Linked DNA regions of Endozoicomonas sp. GU-1. The protein of the gene in region 1 interacts with the protein of each later gene in a pairwise test. Links are inferred from orthologs where the notes say so. Each region holds a gene or a part of one and is shown in the gene's direction. Other genes may lie near its edges.

What was found.
Region 2: the proteins of bioB (region 1) and O3276_RS02070 interact in binary tests that used the Escherichia coli proteins (3 or more experiments, as listed by UniProt). The link is inferred for Endozoicomonas sp. GU-1 from one-to-one orthologs.

Annotation. Positions count from the first base shown.
Region 1 is NZ_CP114771.1:4,655,857-4,667,219, forward strand. What follows is about bases 3,271-6,077. They hold bioB (biotin synthase BioB), read left to right. Parts: upstream 3,271-4,010; coding sequence 4,011-5,144; downstream 5,145-6,077. Other genes in these bases: O3276_RS19270 (ComF family protein), read right to left, coding at 3,271-3,564; bioF (8-amino-7-oxononanoate synthase), read left to right, coding at 5,144-6,077. Also shown: O3276_RS19255 (hypothetical protein), read left to right, coding at 1-223; dnaB (replicative DNA helicase), read left to right, coding at 544-1,944; O3276_RS19265 (SrkA family protein kinase), read right to left, coding at 1,952-2,950; more of O3276_RS19270, read right to left, coding at 3,109-3,270; more of bioF, read left to right, coding at 6,078-6,367; O3276_RS19285 (alpha/beta fold hydrolase), read left to right, coding at 6,367-7,137; O3276_RS19290 (methyltransferase domain-containing protein), read left to right, coding at 7,134-7,790; O3276_RS19295 (methyltransferase domain-containing protein), read left to right, coding at 7,787-8,044; bioD (dethiobiotin synthase), read left to right, coding at 8,048-8,728; O3276_RS19305 (acyl-CoA dehydrogenase C-terminal domain-containing protein), read left to right, coding at 8,866-10,656. UniProt on the Escherichia coli protein: Catalyzes the conversion of dethiobiotin (DTB) to biotin by the insertion of a sulfur atom into dethiobiotin via a radical-based mechanism.
Region 2 is NZ_CP114771.1:446,561-457,979, reverse strand. What follows is about bases 5,482-8,344. They hold O3276_RS02070 (class II glutamine amidotransferase), read left to right. Parts: upstream 5,482-6,460; coding sequence 6,461-7,228; downstream 7,229-8,344. Other genes in these bases: O3276_RS02060 (ankyrin repeat domain-containing protein), read left to right, coding at 8,250-8,344; O3276_RS02065 (hypothetical protein), read left to right, coding at 7,476-8,189; O3276_RS02075 (hypothetical protein), read left to right, coding at 6,021-6,437; htpG (molecular chaperone HtpG), read right to left, coding at 5,482-5,749. In the rest of the region: O3276_RS02095 (L-serine ammonia-lyase), read left to right, coding at 1-1,285; O3276_RS02090 (protein kinase domain-containing protein), read right to left, coding at 1,287-2,645; O3276_RS02085 (hypothetical protein), read left to right, coding at 2,988-3,725; more of htpG, read right to left, coding at 3,830-5,481; more of O3276_RS02060, read left to right, coding at 8,345-11,090; O3276_RS02055 (hypothetical protein), read right to left, coding at 11,238-11,419.

The DNA of each region.
Region 1 (11,363 bases):
ATTAGGGATTGCCGGCTATTCAACCCATCAGTGGATTACCGGTTACCGGGAGGGATTGCGTGGTAAGAAGCTGGCGATGAAACCACTGACTCGTGGTAAAGAACTGGCAAGCGCTGCGGTCAACTCGGTATCACAGGGTATTCAGGGAATCAGAGAACGAATGAACAGGCAGAGTGTTTCTACGCAGGAACCAGCCCATGAAATGAGCCAGGTACAAGACTGAAAGAGTGACGAGAAACCAGCGCCAGGTCTTGAAACTTGAATGTGGGAGGTTCTTCTGAACTTGTTGCGGGTCAGGCGTCAGAAGATAAAAGCAAGGGGTTAAACGCTGATCTGGCTGGTCATTGTTCAGTGGCTTGCCTGCCACATCCCTGTTATGACGCTGAAGTCGGCCTGCCCGCTGAATCAGCAAATACAGCAGCCTTGTTCGACAGACCTGATAATGAAGTCAATGGCTTGAACAGGATCATAAAAGATATTGTCGCTGTATTTTTACCTCCTGAATTCGTATCATCATTTAATCTTTTTTCTCAGATCGTCACTATGCTGGATGTACGTCCCCGTGAGCTGGCGCTTCCCATCGACGAAGCCACGGTTGCCATTAAAACACCCCCTCACTCCATCGAAGCGGAGCAGTCCGTGCTCGGCGGGCTGATGCTGGATAACCAGGCCCTGGACCGGGTGGTGGATAAGCTGACGTCGGATGACTTCTACAATCCGGGGCACCGGCGTATCTATGCATCCATCAGTACACTGAGCAATGAGAGCAAGCCTTTTGATCCTCTGACGGTTGCCGAGATTCTGGAAAACCGGGGTGAGCTGGATGAGGTGGGCGGGCTGGTTTACCTGGCGGAGCTGGCGGGCAGTGTGCCCAGTGTGGCGAATATTCGCGCCTATGCGGAGATTATCTTTGAGCGTTCGGTACTGCGTAAGTTGATCAATACCGGCCAGAAGATTGCGGACAGTGCCTATAATCCCGAAGGGAAAGACAGTCAGGCGATTCTCGATGAAGCCGAACGACTGGTGTTCAATATTGCCGAAGAGCGCCCAAACACGGGTGGCCCGATGGGGGTGCGGGAGATTCTTGAAAACACCGTCAAGAAAATTGATGAGATGTTTAATGCCGGTAACGCCATTACCGGTACCACCACCGGCTTTAAAGATCTGGATGAAATGACCTCCGGTCTGCAGCCTTCCGATATGGTCATTGTGGCTGCCCGTCCCTCCATGGGTAAGACCACGTTTGCCATGAACCTGGTGGAAAATGCCCTGTTGAACAGTGAGAAGGGCGTTATGGTATTCAGCCTGGAGATGCCCAGTGAGCAGTTGATGATGCGTATGCTTTCTTCTCTGGGCAGGATCAACCAGTCCAAGGTCAGAAGTGGTCAGCTGGAAGAAGAAGACTGGCCAAAACTGTTGTCGGCGGTTGAGCGCATTAAAGACAAGAAGCTGTTTATTGACGATACGGCGGGTATCAGCCCCTCGGAAATGCGCTCACGGGTTCGCCGGGTGGTGCGGGAACACGGTGACCTGGGCCTGATCATGATTGACTACCTGCAGTTGATGCAGATTCCCGGTTTTGGTGAGGGGCGAACCAATGAGATTTCGGAAATCTCCCGATCGTTGAAAGCCATTGCCAAGGAGTTCAATGTTCCTGTTATTGCCCTGTCGCAGTTGAACCGTTCTCTTGAGCAGCGACCCAATAAGCGCCCGGTCAACTCCGACCTGCGTGAATCCGGCGCCATCGAGCAGGACGCCGACGTGATCATGTTTATCTACCGGGACGAGGTGTATAACCCGGATACCGAGTACAAAGGGGTTGCTGAAATCATTATCGGTAAGCAGCGGAATGGTCCCATCGGTACCTGCCGACTGGCGTTTATTGGCCAGTTCACCCGCTTTGAGAACCTGGCACCGGATGCTTACCGGTTTGAGGAAGACTGATTTTTTTTTAAACCTGTCCAAAGACGGACAGTGGTGGCTCGTCCAGGGCGGCCAGTTGTTCCCGCAATTCCAGAATATGCTCTGCCCAGTACCGTTCGGTATTAAACCAGGTGAATGCCATGGGAAAGGCGGGATCATCCCAGCGCTTGGCCAGCCAGCCGCTGTAGTTGATCAGTCGCAGGGTACGAAAATATTCCACCAGGTTCAGCTCAGAAGGGCTGAAATCCATAAACTCTGTGTAACCTTCCAGAATCTCGGCCATTTGCAGGGTTTGCTCTTGGCGATCTCCGGATAACAGCATCCACAGATCCTGAATTGCCGGAGCCATACAGGTATCGTCAAAGTCAACAAAGTGTGGTGCCTCATTCCGCCAGAGAATATTGCCGCTGTGGCAATCACCGTGGACCCGAATGGATTGCCACCTATGCTGTTGCGTCATCAGTTCCAGGCGATGGAGCAGGTCCCGGGTCAGGGTCTGGTAGGCTTCCAGAAGAGAAGCGGGAATAAAGTCGTTTGCCAGCAGGTATTCAACATTATCGATGCCGTATCGCTGCAAGCTGATCGCCGGGCGGTGTTGGAAGTCACTGGCTGATCCCAGCTTGTGCATGCGTCCCAGGGTGCGGCCAAGGGTCAGCAGGTTATCCAGATTATCCAGTTCCGGTGCATGGCCACCCTGACGGGGAAACAGGGCAAACAGAAAGCCTGCAAATTCATGCAGTGTGTTGCCTTTTTTGTCAGCCATCGGGGCGACCACCGGCAGTTCCATCGCCTTGAGATCCAGGGTGAACTGATGCTCCTCCTGAATCTGATCTTTTGACCAGCGTTCGGGGCGGTAGAATTTTGCAATCAGGGGTTCACCTTCCTCAATGCCAACCTGGTAAACCCGGTTTTCATAGCTGTTCAGGGCCATAATGCGGGCATCGCTCAGAAATCCTGCGCTCTCAACGGCGTCCAGTGCCCGGTCAGGCGTCAGCTGGTCGTATGGATGTTGAGTAGGCGTGTTCATGCGGGCCTCCGAAGGAGTCTGAGTTCTGTGGAGGGGATTCTATAACCAATAGTAAAGACTGGCCACTGACGCCGGGTGGAATTCTGCTTTGAAGTGAATGTGGATGATGACCCTGAATGCAGTACTCGCAGGCTGTTCGGGAGCAGCTTTAATAATCATCAGCTCTCCGGTGTTCTGGCAACACTCCATATATCCACGCGTTTTACACCACTTTTTTTCAACAGTCGGGTGATTTCATTGACGGTGGCACCGGTGGTTACCACATCGTCCACTAAGGCAACGTGGTGCCACGGCGGGGTGCCGTTTAAAGTGTATGCGTTGCGAATGTTTTTTTGTCGGGCGGTGGCATCCAGGCTTTGCTGTGGCACAGAGTGGATGGTTCTTTTGATCAACTGTTGTTCAATGTCCAGGTCTCTGACACTGAGCAGTTTTTTCAGGGCTTTGGTCAGCAGGAGCGTCTGGTCATAACCTCTTTCCCGCAAGCGTTTGCGGTGCAGTGGTACCGGCAATATGATTTCCGGCCACTGATCATCAAGGTAATAGTCCAGCAACCATTCAGCCAGGGATGCGGCCATTGGTTTTATCAGTTCCAGCCTGGACTGGTATTTCACCATTTGTAATATCCGGTTGACGGGAAACTGGTACAAAAATGGTGAAAGACAGTGGTCAAATAAGGGCGGTTGCTTCAGGCACTGGCCACAAATGCCCGTGTCGCTGTCTTGAATGGGCAAGCCGCAGCAGGAGCAAAAGCACAGTGGGACCGGGCATGTTGCCAGGCATAATCGGCAAAGCGGTTGGGCAAGCGTGGTATGTCCCCGGCAAAGAATGCATTTGATCTGTACTTGTTGTTTAAAATTAGACCAGTTGTAAACCTTAAAGAATTTCATAGATTGACGGTGGCAGTAATTCCGTTATCATCTTTTGCATCTTTATTGTGAAAATGTCGTTCTATTGGTAATTTCATTTTCATGGTTGTTTACTCAAACAATAAATCTCAGGTCTCCGTTAACAAGGGTTTTCTTCCCTGCCGTGATCGGTGTTCCCTCCCCCAGAGGATGTCATGTCCAATACCAGTTCAGCTCCAGCAGAAAATGCCCCCAGCTCTTTTGGCCACAGTGTCGCTCGTCATGACTGGACGCTGTCAGAAGTAGAGGCACTTTTCCAACAGCCGTTCAATGATCTGATCTTTCAGGCCCAGCTGGCTCACAGAGAACATTTTGATCCAAACCAGGTGCAAGTTAGCACATTACTGTCGATCAAGACGGGTGCCTGTCCGGAGGACTGTAAGTATTGCCCCCAGAGTGGTCACTACAATACCGGTCTGGAAAAGGAAAAATTGATGGAGGTGCAGAAGGTACTGGAGGAGGCCAGAAGCGCCAAGGCTTCCGGTGCTACCCGCTTCTGCATGGGGGCGGCCTGGAAAAATCCTCCCGCCAGAGACATGCCTTACATTATTGAAATGATTAAGGGGGTGAAAGCACTGGGTCTTGAGTCCTGCATGACCCTGGGCATGCTGAGTGAAGATCAGGCCACAGAGCTGGCCGGGGCAGGACTGGATTACTACAACCACAATCTGGATACCTCGCCAGAGTTCTATGGCAACATCATTACCACCCGAACTTATGCTGACCGGCTGAATACTCTGGCGTTTGTCCGAGAGGCGGGGATGAATGTCTGCAGTGGTGGCATTGTGGGCCTGGGTGAAAACGAGCGCGATCGTGCCGGGATGCTGGTTCAGCTGGCCAATATGCCGAAGCATCCGGAGAGTGTGCCCATCAATATGCTGGTGAAAGTCGCTGGCACGCCATTGGCAGACGCTGAGGCGGTGGATGGTATTGATTTTGTCCGTACCATCGCCGTGGCCAAAATTATGATGCCAGCGTCCAACGTTCGTCTGTCGGCCGGGCGTGAGCAGATGAGTGATGAGCTTCAGGCGCTGGCCTTTCTGGCGGGGGCCAACTCAATTTTCCTTGGCGATAAACTGCTGACCACCGCGAACCCTGAGGCGAATAAGGACCGGCAGCTGTTTGCCAAGCTTGGCATTAATCAAGGGCATGATTGGGGTGAGCAATCCGCGGTGCAGCCTCCTGAACAGTGCCCGATCAAAGCGATGTACGACGCTGAAAAAAGCAATGACCATTACTACGATGCCATGGCCAGCCAGTCGGATCGAAACATGGCTGGTCATGGCTGATGAGCTTTAATCTGGAACAGGAGCTTGAGGCCCGCCATGCTGCTGGCCTCTATCGCCGTCGGCAAACCCTGTACTCGCCCCAGGGGCCTGAGGTCATTATCAATGGCCACCGCTGTCTTGCCTTCTGCAGCAATGATTACCTCGGCCTGGCAAACCATCCCGATGTTATCGCAAGCTTTCGACAGGCAACGGATCACTATGGGCTCGGTGGCGGTGCTTCCCATCTGGTGGTGGGACACAGCCGGGCGCATCATCAGCTGGAAGACGCACTTGCGGAATTCACCGGCAGAGAGCGTGTGCTGCTGTTTGCCAACGGCTATATGGCTAACCTGGGCGTGATCAGTGCCTTGTTGGGTAAGCAGGATGCGGTGTTTCAGGATCGCCTGAACCATGCCTCATTACTGGATGCCGGACGGTTGTCTGGTGCCCGGTTTCAGCGTTACCTGCATAATGATGTGGATAACCTCACTAACCGACTTCAGAAAACCCATGCCCGACGCAAATTGATCGTAACGGATGGGGTGTTCAGCATGGATGGCGATGTTGCGCCGGTAAAGGCGCTGTCGGATCTTGCTGAGCAACACCAGGCCTGGCTGATGGTGGACGATGCCCACGGTTTTGGTTGCCTGGGAGCTAATGGCGGTGGTGTTGCCGAAGCCTATGGCTTGGATCAGAAACATCTGCCGGTGCTGGTGGGGACATTGGGCAAAGCGTTTGGAACTTATGGTGCATTTGTGGCGGGCAGTGACGCTTTGATTGAGACGCTTATTCAATTTGCCCGGACTTATATCTATACCACGTCCATGCCACCGGCGGTGGCGTCGGCGACCCTGACCAGCCTGAAGCTGCTACGGGAACAACAGTGGCGCAGGGAACATTTGCAGACACTGATTCACTATTTCAGGTCCGGTTGTGAGCAGCTGGGGTTGCCTCTGATGCCGTCATCAACACCGATACAACCGTTGCTGCTTGGTTGTGCAAGACGGGCGGTGGCCATAAGCCGCCGGTTGTCTGAGCAGGGGATACTGGTCACGGCAATCCGTCCTCCGACGGTGCCTGAAGGATCTTCCCGATTACGTATTACCTTCAGTGCATCCCATAAGTTGCATCATGTTGATCGCCTGTTGGATGCGCTTAAAATGGCTGCACAGTCGACAGGTGTTGCAGACGTTTCTGATCAACCTGCCACCGCATCTTTATCGATGACAGGAGTGTTGTCCTGATGAGTAACTACCCGATTGTTTTAATCAGTGGCTGGGCCATGCCAGCCGGTGCCATGGCGTCACTGGCGGACGCCCTGGATGTTGACCATCGCCGGGTTTCCATTGTCGAGTTGCCAGGTTTGGTGCGTGAGTCACAAGCGTATAAAACCAGCCATGACTGGCACTCATTGCTGACTTATCTGGATCACCAGCTGTTTGAGAAGCCTGCGGTGCTGGTGGGATGGTCGCTAGGCGGAATGCTGGCAGCGCTGTATGCCAGCCGGTATCCGGATAATGTGGCCGCTGTCGTTAACCTGGGGGCGAATGCCTGTTTTGTGCAGAGTGACAGCTGGCAGCAGGCAATGGATCCGACGCTGTTTGCCAGTTTTTATCAAGGCATGTCCCAGTCCCGTGACAAGACGCTGCAACAGTTTGTTCTGCTGTGCAGCTCCGGCAGTCCACGGCGGAAAGAGCTATCGAAAGCCCTGCAGGCACTACTGTCTGATGCTGACCTTGATCATCAGGCCGAAGACAGCACCTTGCTAAGCCTGCTGGGCATACTGGGCAAGAGTGATCTTCGTTCCGTATTTGGTGATATTCGCTGCCCGGTGACCCATCTGTTTGGTAAAGACGATGCCCTTGTTCCAGTGGGGGCAGCCGATGCCATTGAGCAGGCGTTTGCCAAGCATCGGGTTCAGGTGCTTGATGGCGGGCATTGTTTCTTTATGGATGATCCCGAGCCGGTGATCAGTGAGGTGCGGCGGCTGTCCAGCGGGGATGTCGGAACATGAGTTCGATCCCTGTCCATAATGAGGTTGCCGGTGGCATGGCAGGTCTTCGGCCTGCCTCCTCTGCCATCAGCGTGACAACAGACCGGGCAAACGCTCGGGTAAAGCAGCGTATCGCTGAAAATTTTAGCCGGGCTGCTGACAGTTATGATCAGGCGGCCATATTACAGAAGCGGGTCGCTGCCCGGACGATGCTGGGATTACCGGCCCGGCTCAGCTCAGAGCAGCCAGGCTCAAAAGCGTTAAACTCCCACCGTATTCTTGACCTGGGTACCGGAACCGGTTTGCACACACTGACGCTGGCTGAACGATATGACCATGCCGTGATTATTGGTATGGACCTGGCCATGGGGATGCTGCAATTTGCCCGGCACAATACCAGCCATCCCCGGGTTGACTGGTGCTCTGGTGATATTGAGTCCATGCCCTTGCAGTCCGGTGCTGTGGATCTGATCTATTCCAGCCTGGCTATTCAATGGTGCAACTTTGAGCAGGTGCTTGGCGAGGTGTGCAGAGTACTGAAGCCTGGTGGGACTTTTGTCTTTCTACCCTGGCTGAAGGCAGCCTGGCAGAGCTGGATAATGCATGGCGTCTGGCGGGGGAAGATAATCGGGTTAACCACTTTGACAGTTTTGATACTCAGAAACAGCGTTTGAACGCCAGTAATCTGGTTTGCCAGGCGTTCTCTCTGAAGCCTGAAACACTGTTCTATCCCGATGTGATCTCCCTGTTGCGCAGTTTAAAGGCTCTGGGGGTAAATACCGTATTGGCGGACAAAGGTGGCCTGGTGACCCGACGGAAGCTTGAAGCGTTGCAACAGGCTTATGAACAAATACGACAGCCTGAAGGGTTGCCTTTGACCTATCAGGTTCTTTACGGCGTCTTGCAGAAGCCAGTGTGTGAAGAGTAGAAAATGGGAAAAACTTATTTTGTCACCGGTACGGATACGGATGCCGGGAAAACCGTCGTCACCTGTGGACTGCTTGAGGCAGCGCGCTTAACAGGGTTAACGACGCTGGCCTTAAAACCGGTGTCTGCAGGATGTCAGCACAGTGAAAACGGCCTGAGAAACGACGATGCATTGGCATTGATGGAAGCCATGACGCTTGTTCTACCTTACGAACAGGTAAACCCCCTGGCTCTGGCACCTGCCATTGCCCCCCATATTGCGGCGCAGGAAGCCGGTGTTCGTATGACCCTGGATCGACTTGTGGGCTACAGCCGTGGAGCCTTGATGCAAAAAAATGATCTGGCTCTAATCGAATGCGCTGGTGGCTGGCGGGTCCCCCTGAACTCACGGGAGATGATCAGCGGACTGGCAAAAGCGTTGAATACTCCTGCCATTTTGGTGGTTGGCATGAAACTGGGCTGTATCAGCCATGCCTTGCTTACCGTTGAAGCGATTCTCCGTGATGGTGTCAGGCTGGCAGGCTGGGTGGCGAATCAGGTGGATCCTGATATGAGCCGTTATGATGACAATCTGGATACACTGAAAAGCCTGATTCCAGCACCCTGTCTTGGTGTGGTGCCCTTTCTTGAGGAGACCAGTGCCAGTCAGGTCGCCGGGTATCTGGATATTTCACCATTGGCTTGATTGACTTGAATTCACCCGTAATAACTTTTGCTGGCATGTATTGACATTTATTCGATCTAAACGTAAGTTTCAAACAGTTGTTTGAATCGTGCTACACTCATCTTTATCCATAAGTAAAAGAATATCGAGGATGCATCATGCCAGAATATAAAGCCCCCCTGCGAGATATCCGCTTTGTCCGTAATGAAGTTCTGGGCTATGAGGAACACTACGCAAACCTCCCTCAAGGCCAGGATGCCACTCCGGATATGGTGGACGCCATCCTGGAGGAAGGTGCCAAATTCTGTGAACAGGTACTTTCACCGCTGAATCGTGTGGGTGATGAGGAAGGTTGTACCTGGACACCAGAAGGCGTTAAAACTCCCACTGGATTTAAAGAAGCCTATCAGCAGTTTGTTGAAGGTGGCTGGCCATCGCTGTCCAGCGATGCTGAGCATGGTGGTCAGGGTCTCCCTGCTTCGCTGGGCCTGGTGCTCAGTGAAATGATGGGGGAATCGAACTGGTCCTGGGGGATGTATCCCGGGCTGAGCCATGGCGCAATGAATACTCTGGAAGCCCATGGTACCCACGAGCAAAAAGAAACGTACCTTACCCGCCTGATTTCCGGTGAGTGGACCGGTACGATGTGTCTGACTGAGCCTCACTGCGGTACTGATCTGGGTATGCTGAAAACCAAAGCCGTACCCCAGGAAGACGGCACTTATCGTATTACCGGCACGAAAATCTTTATCTCCTCCGGAGAGCACGATATGGCAGAGAATATTGTTCATATCGTTATTGCCCGTCTGCCGGGGGCACCTGAAGGCACCAAAGGTATCTCCCTGTTTATTATTCCCCGTCATCGCCCGGATGCTCCGGGTGAAACAAATGGTGTCAGCTGTGGTTCCATTGAGCATAAGATGGGTATCCATGGTAACGCCACCTGTGTGATGAACTTTGATGAAGCCACCGGTTATCTGATTGGTGAGCCCAATAAAGGTTTGAACTATATGTTCACCTTTATGAACTCTGCCCGTCTGGGCACCGGTATTCAGGGGCTTGCCCATGCAGAAATCGCTTATCAGGGTGCTGTTCGATATGCCCGTGACCGTCTGCAGATGCGTTCACTTTCCGGTCCGAAGAATCCTGATGGCCCTGCCGACCCGATCATTGTCCACCCGGATGTTCGCCGTATGCTGTTGACCATCAAGGCACTGACGGAAGGTAACCGGGCACTGGTTTACTACGTGGCACAAATGGCTGACCTGGTGAGGAGTCCTGATGAAGAAGTCCGGAAGCAGGCTGACCTGGAAATGAGTTTCCTGACGCCTATTGTTAAGGCGTTCATGACCGAGACCGGGTTTGAAGCCGCTAACCATGGTGTGCAATGCTATGGTGGCCATGGCTTTATCAGTGAGTGGGGGATGGAGCAGAATGTTCGTGATTGCCGTATCTCCATGCTCTATGAGGGAACCACGGGTATTCAGGCGCTGGACCTGCTGGGTCGTAAAGTCCTGATGACTCAGGGGGCTACCATGAAGCCCTTCACCAAGATGGTTCATAAGTTCTGTCAGGCTCAGGCAGACAATGAAGAACTTCAGGAGTTTATCAAGCCGCTGGCTGCCATGAATAAGGAGTGGGGCGATCTGACCATGCAGATTGGTATGAAGGCCATGCAGAACCGGGAAGAAATCGGGGCAGCTTCCGTTGACTACCTGATGTACTCCGGTTACGCCTGCCTGGCGTACTTCTGGGCCCGGATGGCACTGACGGCAAAAGAAGCCCTGGCAAATGGTACCACTGAAGAAGGGTTCTATAAGGCTAAAATCCAGACTGCACAGTTCTACTTCCAGCGTCTGTTACCAAGAGCCCAGATGCACAAGGCGTGCATTGAGTCTGGTGCCGACAACCTGATGGCCATGGAAGCGGATGATTTTGGCGACGTTTAATTCGCTGGTCTGACCGGCTGAAAGTGAATCAGCCATAAGCAAAACAATAAACAGAGAGGCTACCGGTTGGTAGCCTTTTTTTTGCAGATTATTACCGCATTTCATCAAGAATCATAAAGCTCAGAAAAGTAGTGGGTAAGGCAATAATCATAATCACCGGGAGCGCCGGATTAAATAGCATGAGAGTGCCTGCTACCAGCCAGATCGTTCTGACCCAGCTGCGCTTGATACGCTCTTTTCTGGAGATGATTCGACCACGAGGTCTGAGCAATTTGCTGGCTAACTGGTTAAACAAGGTAGAAAAAAAAATCTGCAGGATTGCAGTGATCAAGACGAGAAGATATCGCATAAGATGCCTGAGTATCTGGTCAACAATATCGGAACTGCAGGACAGCTTATCTTCCGGAACCGAGCAATCGAACCAACACAGTTTGATCCGATCAAATGATCAAACAAAAAGAAGACGGTTAAATTAAGTTAGCTTACTTTATCGGCAATTGGCACTTATTTATGATGGATGTTCATGAAGATCTCAGTAAAAAAGGATGTTCTTGCTTTTTTCACTCTTTTGGTGCGTTTGAACTCAGTCTTTAGCCGCATTGACTGTTTTGCCAGCTATAAAAATATGGTCTATAAAATTTAATTTCATTTGGTTAACTACTTATAAGACCTTGGAGCTGAATTCAGCAATCACGCTGTGTTGATAT
Region 2 (11,419 bases), 4.2 Mb from region 1 along the record:
CATTCGAGTTGGTCTTTATGGCTCTCTGGCGCTGACGGGTGTTGGCCATGGCACCGATAAGGCCACTCTGCTCGGCCTGGCCGGTTATCGTCCGGACACTATTGATCCCGATGAAGCGGATCAGATTTTTGCACATATCAAAACCAATAAAGTACTTGAGCTGGCCGGTAAACACCCCATTGTCTTTGATTACGATTCGCACCTGATTTTCCATAACGGCGAAACACTGCCTGAGCACCCTAATGGCATGCGAATTTTCGCCTCCGACAACAATGGTGTAGTGATTTATTACAAGTCTTATCTCTCTGTTGGTGGAGGGTTTGTGGTCAGTACCGATGAGTACAATCAGCCAGAAGCGGCCAACAGCGCTGAAGATTTCGGTCAGATTCCCTATCCTTTCAGAACGGCCGCCGAGCTTCTTGATCTGTGCCATGAGCACAACCTGACCATTGCGCAGTTGACCATTGATAATGAAGTTGCCCGACATCAGGGTGATGTGGGCCTGGTAAACGACAAGATCGATGCCATTTGGACAGTCATGCACGCCTGCATTGAGCGGGGCCTGCGTATGGAAGGCACCCTCCCGGTCAGTGGCCTGAAGCGCCGTGCCGCGAATATGCATAAAAATCTGACCAGCAACCCTGAAGCCATGCTGATGGATCACTTTGCCATCATGGACTGGGTAACCCTGTTTGCCATGGCCGTTAACGAAGAAAACGCTTGCGGAGGCCGAGTGGTCACGGCTCCGACCAACGGTGCTGCGGGCGTTATCCCGGCGACACTGGCCTATTACACCCGCTTTATCTCGCGAAATAATCAGCAGGGAATTCGTGATTTTATTGCCACAGCCGCTGCCATTGGCTCGCTGATCAAGATGAATGCGTCGATTTCCGGAGCCGAAGCGGGCTGTCAGGCTGAAGTAGGCTCTGCATGCTCAATGGCTGCCGCAGCGTTGGCCGCCGTTCAGGGAGCAACTATGGAACAGGTGGAGAACGCGGCTGAAATCGGCCTGGAACATCATCTGGGCATGACCTGCGACCCCATCGCAGGCTTAGTGCAGATTCCCTGCATTGAGCGCAATGGCATGGCCGCCATCAAGGCCATCACCGCATCCCGTCTGGCCATGCGTGGCGATGGTGACCATGCGGTGTCGCTGGACAGCTGCATTGAAACCATGTACCGGACAGGGTTGGATCTTCAGGCCAAATACCGGGAAACCTCATTGGGTGGCCTGGCCGTGTATGCCAGGGCACAACCGATCAAAATCGTCAGAATGGTATCCTAGTTCACGCTCGGTTTTTAACCGCGAAAACCTGGGTCTTTTTCGCATTCTCAGCACTGGAGATACATTTTTCAAACCACTGATAATGCAATGCCTGGGAAGGGAGAACGCGTAATAACGGGTTTGGGTGTAAAAGATCATTGATTAAGCAAACCATCGGCTCAAGGTAGCTTTTTAAGGCCTCAGCCGTTTGGGTCAGTGTATTGAAATCCTGGATATTTGGATGGATTGCCGAAGCTACTCTCAAGCACAGTTGCTCCAGGCTTTTTTTATCATCAGGTATGGCCTTATGGTAAGTGTTATCGGGCTTTACGGTTTCGTATCTGTGCATGGCGTGGGAAAGTGCCAAAGCCCGGGCTTGACGCTCTGAGGGAAAAAAGGTGCATAGTTCGGCATCGTGACAGAAGCTGGCAGCTGTTCCGGTTTCCAGCTCTTTCAGAACTCTGTAGAGACTTTGACCATAAGCAAACGCATCGTCTGCTGTTTTTGCCGGGATATGTGCGTTCAGGTCTTGCAGTAATTTGAACGTATCCGGTGCGGCGAAATCCTCACTGCCAAAATGCGAATTTTCTCCGGCTACTGCAGCTTGCCCGAAGTCCAGCTGTTTAACGCTTTGGGTATTCTGGTCAAACATACAGTTAAATGGTTTAACATCAGAGTGAACAATGCCTTGTTTTTCAAGATGCGCCAGGGCAAACAGTTGCTGCTCGTGCAGATGGGCACAGGCATTAAAAAACGCGTCAGGCGTGATAATTCCTGTTTTCAGTTGGTGTATGAGTGTGATGGTCAGCGTTTGCAGATTTTGCCCGTCTATGAACTCAAAAAGTAATCCTGACCGGTTATCGACCTCCTCAAACCCATAGCAATTTACAATGTTTGGATGGCCGCCTGCTTTTTTCATTATTTCTGCTTCCCGATTGAGAGACTCTATAGCCGCTTCGTGACGGGAGTTTGTTATTGGCCTTTTCAGGGCAAACCTTTCACAGTTGCCATGTGCATCAGTTTGTTCCACCAGGTCAACAATCGCCGTGGCACCGTGTCCAAGTGTTTTAGTGATTGAAGCCTGTTCACTCAGTACCGAGTGGTCACTGTTTTCCCAGAAAACTGAATCTTCCGAAACCTCAGAGCATGGGGTCAGCAGTATTCCGGTATCTTCGATTGATGACCCGGAGCGACTGGACAAGGAGGTGCTGCGACTTTCATAGCCCACGTCATTTTCGCCGGTGGGGATGTGTTTGGCGACAGGTGGGGTTTTGGTTGTATTCGTGTCCTGCCGGTCAGCCTGGTCGGTATGGGCATGAATTCCCTCCTTTTCAGAGGTGATAGTGGAAGGAGTTGAGGCAGAAAGATTGAGTGGTTTCATTGCCTGTAAAGTTTAGTTGCCCTGATAGAGCAACTTATCGACATAAAAGGCAACGACTTTGCCAAAAAAGCCGGATTCGGTCTGAAACTTCCTGCATATCAATGAATTACAGTTCATCATCATCGCAAATAACCGCTGCTGCTGGAAATTTACCGGATCCGCCCCCAAGGCAGGAAGTGTAACAGCACTGGGCTCAGGGCATTAGCAAGAAGTTAATTCTGATGTTTCCGGGCCAGGATATCTATCGTAAATCACCTTCTTATCCAAAAGTTTTATTTATATAATCATTAAAAAGACAATAATTAAATGAATTAGAAATTGGCGCAATAAAAACAACCAACCATGGAAGAGCTTAAGTACTCGAACGGAGAAGTTGCCATGATAACTGCATCGAAAATAGCCCAGGCTTTACATATTGCGAATAATTCAGAAAATGAAAATTCTAATAAACCTGAAACAGGAAGCTTTAAGAATCATTTAATAACTTGTTGTGCAGAAACTACTTATATGCCTGCCAGTTCAAATATTTCCGAACTCGGCAGTGACTCACGAACGTATAAAAGCATGTCGAATATTGCACTTTCTGTCAAAAAACCAGCAACCCCTCCCGCTGCACCGCCGCCGCCACCAATAATGAAACAACCTGACACATGGGCGCAAATCAAACGCAACATCAGTGCTGAACAAAAGGGAAAGAATAAAAAACATGAAAAATCAAATAAAGAATTTATAGAAGAATTGTTTGAGAGACTGAAAGAACGCAGAAAAGAAACAGAAGGAACGGAAAGAGTCCTGGAGTCCAAACCACGAAAGCCGGAATCCCAGCCCGTGGAACCTGTCAGGGTTGCACCAAAGCAAATTGAAACGGTTCCTGTGGGTCCGGGTATAATTCCTCCCCCTCCACCTCTTCCTGCTGTTTTATCGGGTAAGAAGGTGATGAAAAACGACAAAAAACCGCCAATAGCACCAAAACCAGTGGTTAAGGGATCTAAATTATCCCCACCTCAACAATTTCAAATGTCTCAGCATGTACTCGAAAGTATCAAGTTGAAGAGGACTGGGAGGAATTTGGAATCTTGACAATTCAGGCAGAGATGACCCATTAAAATTGTTAATATGTCATCCGTTTGATAGCAAAAAGGCGAAGTCATCACTTCGCCTTTTTGCTGTTTAACCCACTATTTTCAGACAGCCATTTCCAGCAACAGCTTGTTAAGACGCTGAACATAAGCCGCCGGATCGTCCAGTTGACCACCCGCCGCCAGGCTGGCCTGATCAAATACCACCCGGGTCAGGTCGGCAAAGCGATCTTCATCCGCTTCTTTATCCAGTCGGCCAATCAATGGGTGTTCCGGGTTAATCTCAAAGATCGGTTTGGATTCTGGCATGCTCTGGCCGGCAGCTTCCATAATGCGGCGCATCTGCATCCCCATATCGTTCTGCCCAACCACCAGACAGGCTGGAGAGTCCGTCAAACGATGGGTCACCCGAACCGATTCGACATCAGCACCCAGCACATCACTGATGCGCTTGACCAGATCTTCATTCTCTTTAGCCGCCTCTTCCTGGGCCTGCTTCTCTTCTTCGGAGTCCAGCTTACCCAGATCGAGATCACCACGGCCAATATCCACGAACGCTTTGCCGTCAAACTCAAACAGGTGGGACATCAGCCACTCATCGACGCGGTCAGAAAGCAGCAGAACTTCCAGCCCTTTCTTGCGGAATACCTCCAGATGTGGGCTGTTGGCCGCCGCTTTGGGCGTCTCTGCGGTAATGTAGTAGATCTTGTCCTGACCTTCCTGCATCCGGGAAACATAGCCTTCCAGAGATTGATCCTGCTCAATTCCCTGGCTCTCAGTGGATGAGAAGCGCAGAAGTTTGGCAATACGCTCACGGTTGGCATAGTCTTCCGCTGGCCCTTCTTTGAGCACCTGGCCAAACTCTTGCCAGAAACTGGCGTATTGTTCAGGCTCTTTCTTAGCCAGTTTCTCCAGCATATCCAGCACACGTTTGGTCAGCGCGGTTTTCATGCTGTCAACGGCCGGGTCTTTCTGCAGGATCTCCCGGGAAACGTTCAGGGACAGATCGTTAGAGTCCACCACACCCTTGATAAAGCGCAGGTACATGGGCAGGAATTCCTCTGCCTGATCCATGATAAAGACACGCTGAACGTAGAGTTTCAACCCTTTCTGCATATCGCGGTTATACAGGTCAAAGGGAGCTTTGGCAGGAATATAAAGCAAGCTGTTGTATTCCAGCTTGCCTTCTACCCGGTTGTGGCTCCACTTCAGCGGGTCGGTATGGTCATGACTGATGTGTTTGTAAAACTCTTTATACTCTTCATCAGAGATGTCGCTGCGGGAACGGGTCCACAGGGCTTTCGCCGTATTCACCGTTTCCCACTCGGGCGCTTTGTCTTTGTCTTTCTCTTCTTCGTTTTCTTCCTCTGTCGCTGGCATCTCTTCCTTGCGCATCAGGATTGGCATGGAGATATGGTCAGAGTATTTGCGGATGATATTACGCAGGCGCCAGCCATCCGCATACTCTTCAGCCTCAGGCTTCAGGTGCAGAATAATGGTGGTACCCCGTTTGTCCTTCGTTATGGGCTCAACGGTAAACTCACCGGAACCATCAGACACCCAGCGCACGGCTTCTTCTGTGTCTACCTTGCGGGTTTCAACGGTCACTTTGTCTGCAACAATAAATGCGGAATAGAAACCGACACCAAACTGACCGATCAGCTGAGAATCTTTCTTCTGGTCACCGGTCAGTGTTTTCAGGAAGTCCGAAGTACCGGATTTGGCGATGGTACCCAGATGGGTAATCACATCGTCACGGTTCATGCCAATGCCATTATCGGCGATGGTGACGGTGTTGGCGTCCTTATCGTAATCCACCCTGACGTCAAGATTTGGGTCACTTTCCAGCAACTCACTGTTCTTGAGTGCCAGGTAACGCAGCTTGTCTGCGGCATCGGAAGCGTTGGAAATCAGCTCCCGTAAAAAAATCTCCCGATTAGAATAGAGAGAGTGAATCATCAGGTGCAGAAGCTGTTTCACTTCAGTCTGAAAGCCCAGCGTTTCTTTTTTCGTTTCGACTGCCATTAGAACCTCAATTCCGGTTGATCAACACATTGAGTATTTTGATAGTCAGGAGATATGGGCAGTGGTGGAGATTTCAACCCTCTTTCGGTCTTAGTTGATTAAATTTCATTTTATCATCAGCGGCTGTTTTCATATGGTGGTTAATTGATGCAAAATGCTCCTTGTCGGTTATTTGGTTAACTACCTACCAGCGCCACCTCCTGACAACACCAAAGGATGGCGGTAAATAACATTAACCGCCATTGGTTCAATGGCGGTTGTTGGAGAGTCAATGACGGAATTGCAGTATTTTTGGGGCTGGGCAGTTTACCTGGCAGGAGCTTTCGGCTGCCTGCTGAGCCTGTGGTTTATTGTTGGTAGTTGGCATCCGCGGCTAAAGCGGCCTCTGATGCTGGCTTTTGCTGTGCTGTTTTTCCTGCCCGGTACTGTTCACCCCGAGCAGAGCTATCTTGGCCCGGCCTTCCTTATCAGTCTTTATGATGGCCTTAGCCTGGGAGTTGACACCATGTGGCGAACGGGTCGGACTGTGGCAATTGCCGCAGGTGTTGCAGCGATTGCAGGCGTGTTATTACCGGTCGGCAAGGCAAAAAAAGCAGTTTCTGACAAAAAGCAAAAGCCCCGCACAAGCCACGCTCAACATCAACGCAAAGAACCCGCCCTGGGCCCTGCTTCAAACCAGAAATCCTGAACTTAACCGCGATTTATCAACTAATGTGTGAACTTCTTGGAATGAGCGCCAACACGCCTACGGATATTGTGTTCAGCTTCCGTGGCCTGATGCAGCGCGGGGGCAAAACCGGCCCCCACAGTGATGGCTGGGGAATCGCGTTCTATGAAGGCAAAGGGTTACGGGAATTCCGTGACCCCAACCCAAGCTGTGATTCTGAAATTGCCAACCTGGTCTGCCGCTACCCGATCAAAAGCACCATCGTGGTCAGTCATATCCGCCAGGCAAACGCAGGCAGAATTGCCCTGGAAAACACCCACCCTTTTACCCGGGAACTCTGGGGCAGACACTGGACCTTTGCTCACAACGGCCAATTGAAAGGCATCAGGAAATTCCCCCTGAAACACTACTTGCCGGTGGGAACCACGGACAGTGAGTACGCTTTTTGCTGGATCATGGACCAGGTGCGTGAGCGCTTCCCCAAACCACCCAAAAGGGTAAGTACACTGCAACGTTTCATCCGCCAGCTCTGTGACGAACTGCGTGGGCTGGGTGTTTTTAATATGTTGCTGACCGACTCCCGCTATCTCTATTGCTACTGCAGTACCCGGTTGCACTGGATAACCCGCAGAGCGCCGTTTAATCAGGCCAGTCTCAAAGATGACGACATTACGGTAGATTTTGCCAGGGAAACCACAGAAAACGACATCGTTTCTATAATAGCCACTGACCCGTTAACCATTAATGAGACCTGGCAGCCAATTCAGCCCGGCGACATGGTGGTTTTTGATAATGGCGAACTTGCTGCCTGAGTAAAAAAATCTGCATAACTGAAAACCAGTCCTCAACAAGCAATTACACTTAGCAGGTCTCTATCCAGTTCCGCGACTTATAGGTTAGCCCAGGGGGATAATGATGAGTACACCGATCAGCAGACCTGCGTATGATATAAACACCGGCCAACTTGATGACAGTCGGCATCAAGCCCCAAAAACACGAAGTTCAAAAAATTCTCTGTTCCATGGCAGAAATACCAGAGAGCTTCTTGAACCGGTTAACATGTCAACGTTCAGAGTAGAAGATGAAACCGTAGATCCTGGCCATGCATTGATTAATGACCGAACTTTTGCCGCAAGAAAAGAACACGTTGCCTCCCTTTCCTGCTTAACCTCAACCCAGTCAAAAATGGCGGATGATAAAAGTGCTGTGCGCCAGAATCGGCTGACTGCAACTCTCCCGGGTCCATCATCTTCATCCCGGCAGGATAATCGGGATGCCTACATTATCAATATGCACACCTTAAGGCCGGAAAACGACGCATTATCTCGTGACGGCGCAGAACCTGCCTGCCTGAAACATAATAACTGGTGGGAACGCAATAAAAAGTGGAATAGCACCTTTATCCTCAGCACGCTGGCCACCGCAACAACAGTGACCGCTTCGCTGATTTCAGACATAACCCGCGATGACGATCAGGCACTTTTCCAGCGATCAGGGTCCGTCGTCGTCTGCTGGGCCATGTTGGTGACATTTATTACCCTGAGAAAAAGAAGTGAAAAACTGCCAAGCCGTGAGCTGATGATTGAAGCACCCAACCATAAATTACCCCGGGAAGGGGACGTGAAATTAAAGGACCTTGCTGAACAGATCGGCAATGCCAGCATCACCGAAAGGAAAGTAAAAAGAACAGCCAGTGAGTGCGACTGGGTGATCCTGCTGGCAAGTATCATCGGTACCCTGATTTGGGGGTACGGAGATTTAATAGCCAAGTAAACACAACGATTTATCTGACCAAAAGTAATAAAAACTCATAATACCCTGGATAATCGATATATGATTCCACCATGCCAGCCAGTTTATTCAGATAGATCATCTGCCTCTGCGAATCATGGGAAACTGGAGTCCCCTGCCCCGTCTCATATCGCTAATCCCGATACCGTGGTTGCAGTAAATTCTCGTATTAGTGTTGGTACCAGCCATTGCCCAGTAACAGAGCGCCCTCTCATCACAACCGCCACTCTTGAGCGAACTGTCCGGAAATTACCCTGTGTTGAACATCCCATTACGGCGGCCTTTGAGCGGGCCATTGAGGGAAAAAATCCGGAACAGTTACTGCGTCTGGTTGCCCGGCATCCGTCGCTTATTGAGCAGTATCCGGCCTGTCTTTTGTTGGCAGACGAAGAAGGCAAGACACTGGTTCATCGGATGGGAGCGTCAGATTATACCCTGTTGCTCCGTAAAGCGCTCAACACTGAGCAAGGTAAACATGCATTGTGTACAAAAGATCATAATGGCGACACGGTATTACACCATGCAGCACGGGCTAAAACATCCGGAAGTCTTGATGTGATCATTGCCTCCGGTGCCGGTGCACAATCTTTGCTCGAACAAAATAAAGAAGGATTGTTACCGCTGCATATCGCTGTTCTACGGGGGTACATCAGCAGCAGCATCAAGATGATGAACTGTGTACCAGAAACCTTGATAACCATGGATAACAGTCATAAAACGCCGCTGCACTGCCTGGAATTTACCCAGGCGTCAGAGCGGGCGCAGCTGGCATTTCTCAAAGTTGCCATAGAGAAGCCCTGTGTCCGTGAGAGACTGAATCACCTACTGTTCTTTCTCAATTTACACAGCACCGATGCCCAATGTGAAAAAAGAATCCAACAGTTAAGAACATCGGTTTTGCCAGCCTTCAGGCCTGTTATTGCTTATAGGCCGAATAAAGAAACAGCCATCTCAAAAACAGGTTCCGGGACATTCCGGTTCTCACCTGTCGGGGAGCTGTTTGCCCCTCTATGGAACTGTCCTGAAGTAACTGCCACACTTCCGATGTTGGCCAGCAAAGAAAAAACCTTGCCACAGAGTCACGGAGAAACGGAGAAAAGAAAAAATCTTTGCCTCTGTGACTCCGTGTCTGCGGGGCAAAAAGCGGAAGTTACTCAGGAACAACTCCTATTTGCCCAAAAAGACAATCCTTCGGGCAGTGCATTCATTCAGGCCATGGATTTATCGTCGACGGTTTCATCCGCTAGCCGGGCATTACGCCATAGGGCAAAACAGGTGCTTCAGGGGCTTGTAGAGGTGGGGGTGTATGGCACCTTTTTCTGCATGAAGAGGGAGCAAGAGCACAGTTTTATCGCTCTGGGTGATGAAAATGTCAGCGTACAACTGGTCAACCAGCTGGTTGGATTGGGCGCTCCAAAAATTCAACTGCGATTATCGCCCCCATGGCATCAACCCACCGCTACCCGGCAATGGGGAGCAACCGGTCAATCAGACAATAATGCCGACCCGGAATCTGCTGAAGGGCTGAAAACAGAACGATTAAAGCGGGTGGAACTCAATAAGCTGGCGCTGTTATTGCCCGGCTTTGATCCTGACAGACGCCTCCCGCAATGTTTCCGTACGGGGCAAAGTACACTATCCATCGTACAGTGCGATGATGGAGTACCAGAACCTGCTGTGGTGTTTTCATTTCTGGATCTGCCCGAAAAACACCAGCAACACACTGTCCATTGCGATCATTACATGGTGGTAAAACCCTACCGATTTGACAGTACATCACCGGATGGTCGGGTGTTGTACACTGATTTTGATGGTTTGAACCTGCGAAAAATCCCCCTGCACCTGCCTCCCAACAGCCTGCTTCCGGAGCCTGGCACCATCAGAACTTTTACATGCGACCGGGATGAACGACAGTGGATCAGAGAAGCCTTGAATGCCTCACCCATAAACAGTCCCTTACAGGCGAAAACCCTGGGCAGAATCTGTACTTTGTGCCGGCAAGGGCATATCCATTTGAGTGTCATTTATGGGTTGAAGCATCAGGACGTTATACCCAGAAGAGAACAGCTGCTAGGTCGATGGATCGATGCCTTGCAAAAAGTCACCCAAGAGAGCAAACCCACGCTGATTTTGACGGGTAAATCCCAGATACCCAACGAATTGCCTGAGAACCTGGGCATGGCCAAAACACTGGTGATTATTGATGCTGAGTCGGAAGAGGCTGAGGCACAGCTGGGACAGTTCAGCAAACATAAAGCCGTTGCCATCTGTTTGCTGCCAGACCTGCCAAAACCGGTGTTTCATCATCTGATCACGGCTTCCGATCTGCCTGCATTGACCGAGGGAGCCAATACCACATCCTTTCTTTTGCAAACAGGCCACCCCTATTTGTCTACCCTGCCTGATGGTGAAACCCCGATTCCACAGGATATGGGGTATCCCCTTGAGGCGCTGAAAATTGAGGCTCTTTCCTATAAACTCAGGATAAACGAAACGGAACAGCAGCTTTTGCAAGCGGTCTATTCACTGATTTGCCACGGGCATTATCAGGAGGCGATGGACTATCTGAATGACCATAAAACAGCCCTGGCCGACTTGCGATTTATCAATGACCAACAGCATCAGGCCGTTTCTGCCGTCACCGTCCGGAGCCTGCTGAACAAAGGGGTGCAAAAGCGCCTCGGCACCCTGGAAAGGATGGCACTACTGGCGGCAACTAACCCCTCAGTGGATGCATTGGTTGAATATATTCATGATTGCCTGGACGGCTCATCCATTGTCACCCATCATTTGGCCCTGCAACGTATGCATGTGGGGCATGATTTTAACAATGCACTGATCGCCACGTTAGTGAAATTTGCCCGGATAAAACAGGTGCTTTGATCAATGTTTTTTGTCCTGCACCTGGCCTGCTCAACCACAATAGCAATGGCTTTACGCTTAAATTCCGGAGAATAATTCTTACGCTGCTTTGTCACTTTCTACCTCGTTATCAATGGTACTATTGTGCTTAATGAGGTGCCCAAGTCATTAAACAACTTCATTAGCTGAATGGCATGACTGAAGATAACGTGCTCTGGCGATCACAGCCTGCTCTCTAGCTTCTTCCTTGTTGGAGGTTCGTATTTTGATTCTTTGGTAGATCTTTTTATAGATCTTTTGTCCCTCGACGTAAGCGGGATCTTTGCGAAGCTCCCTTTGGCGCTCTCTTT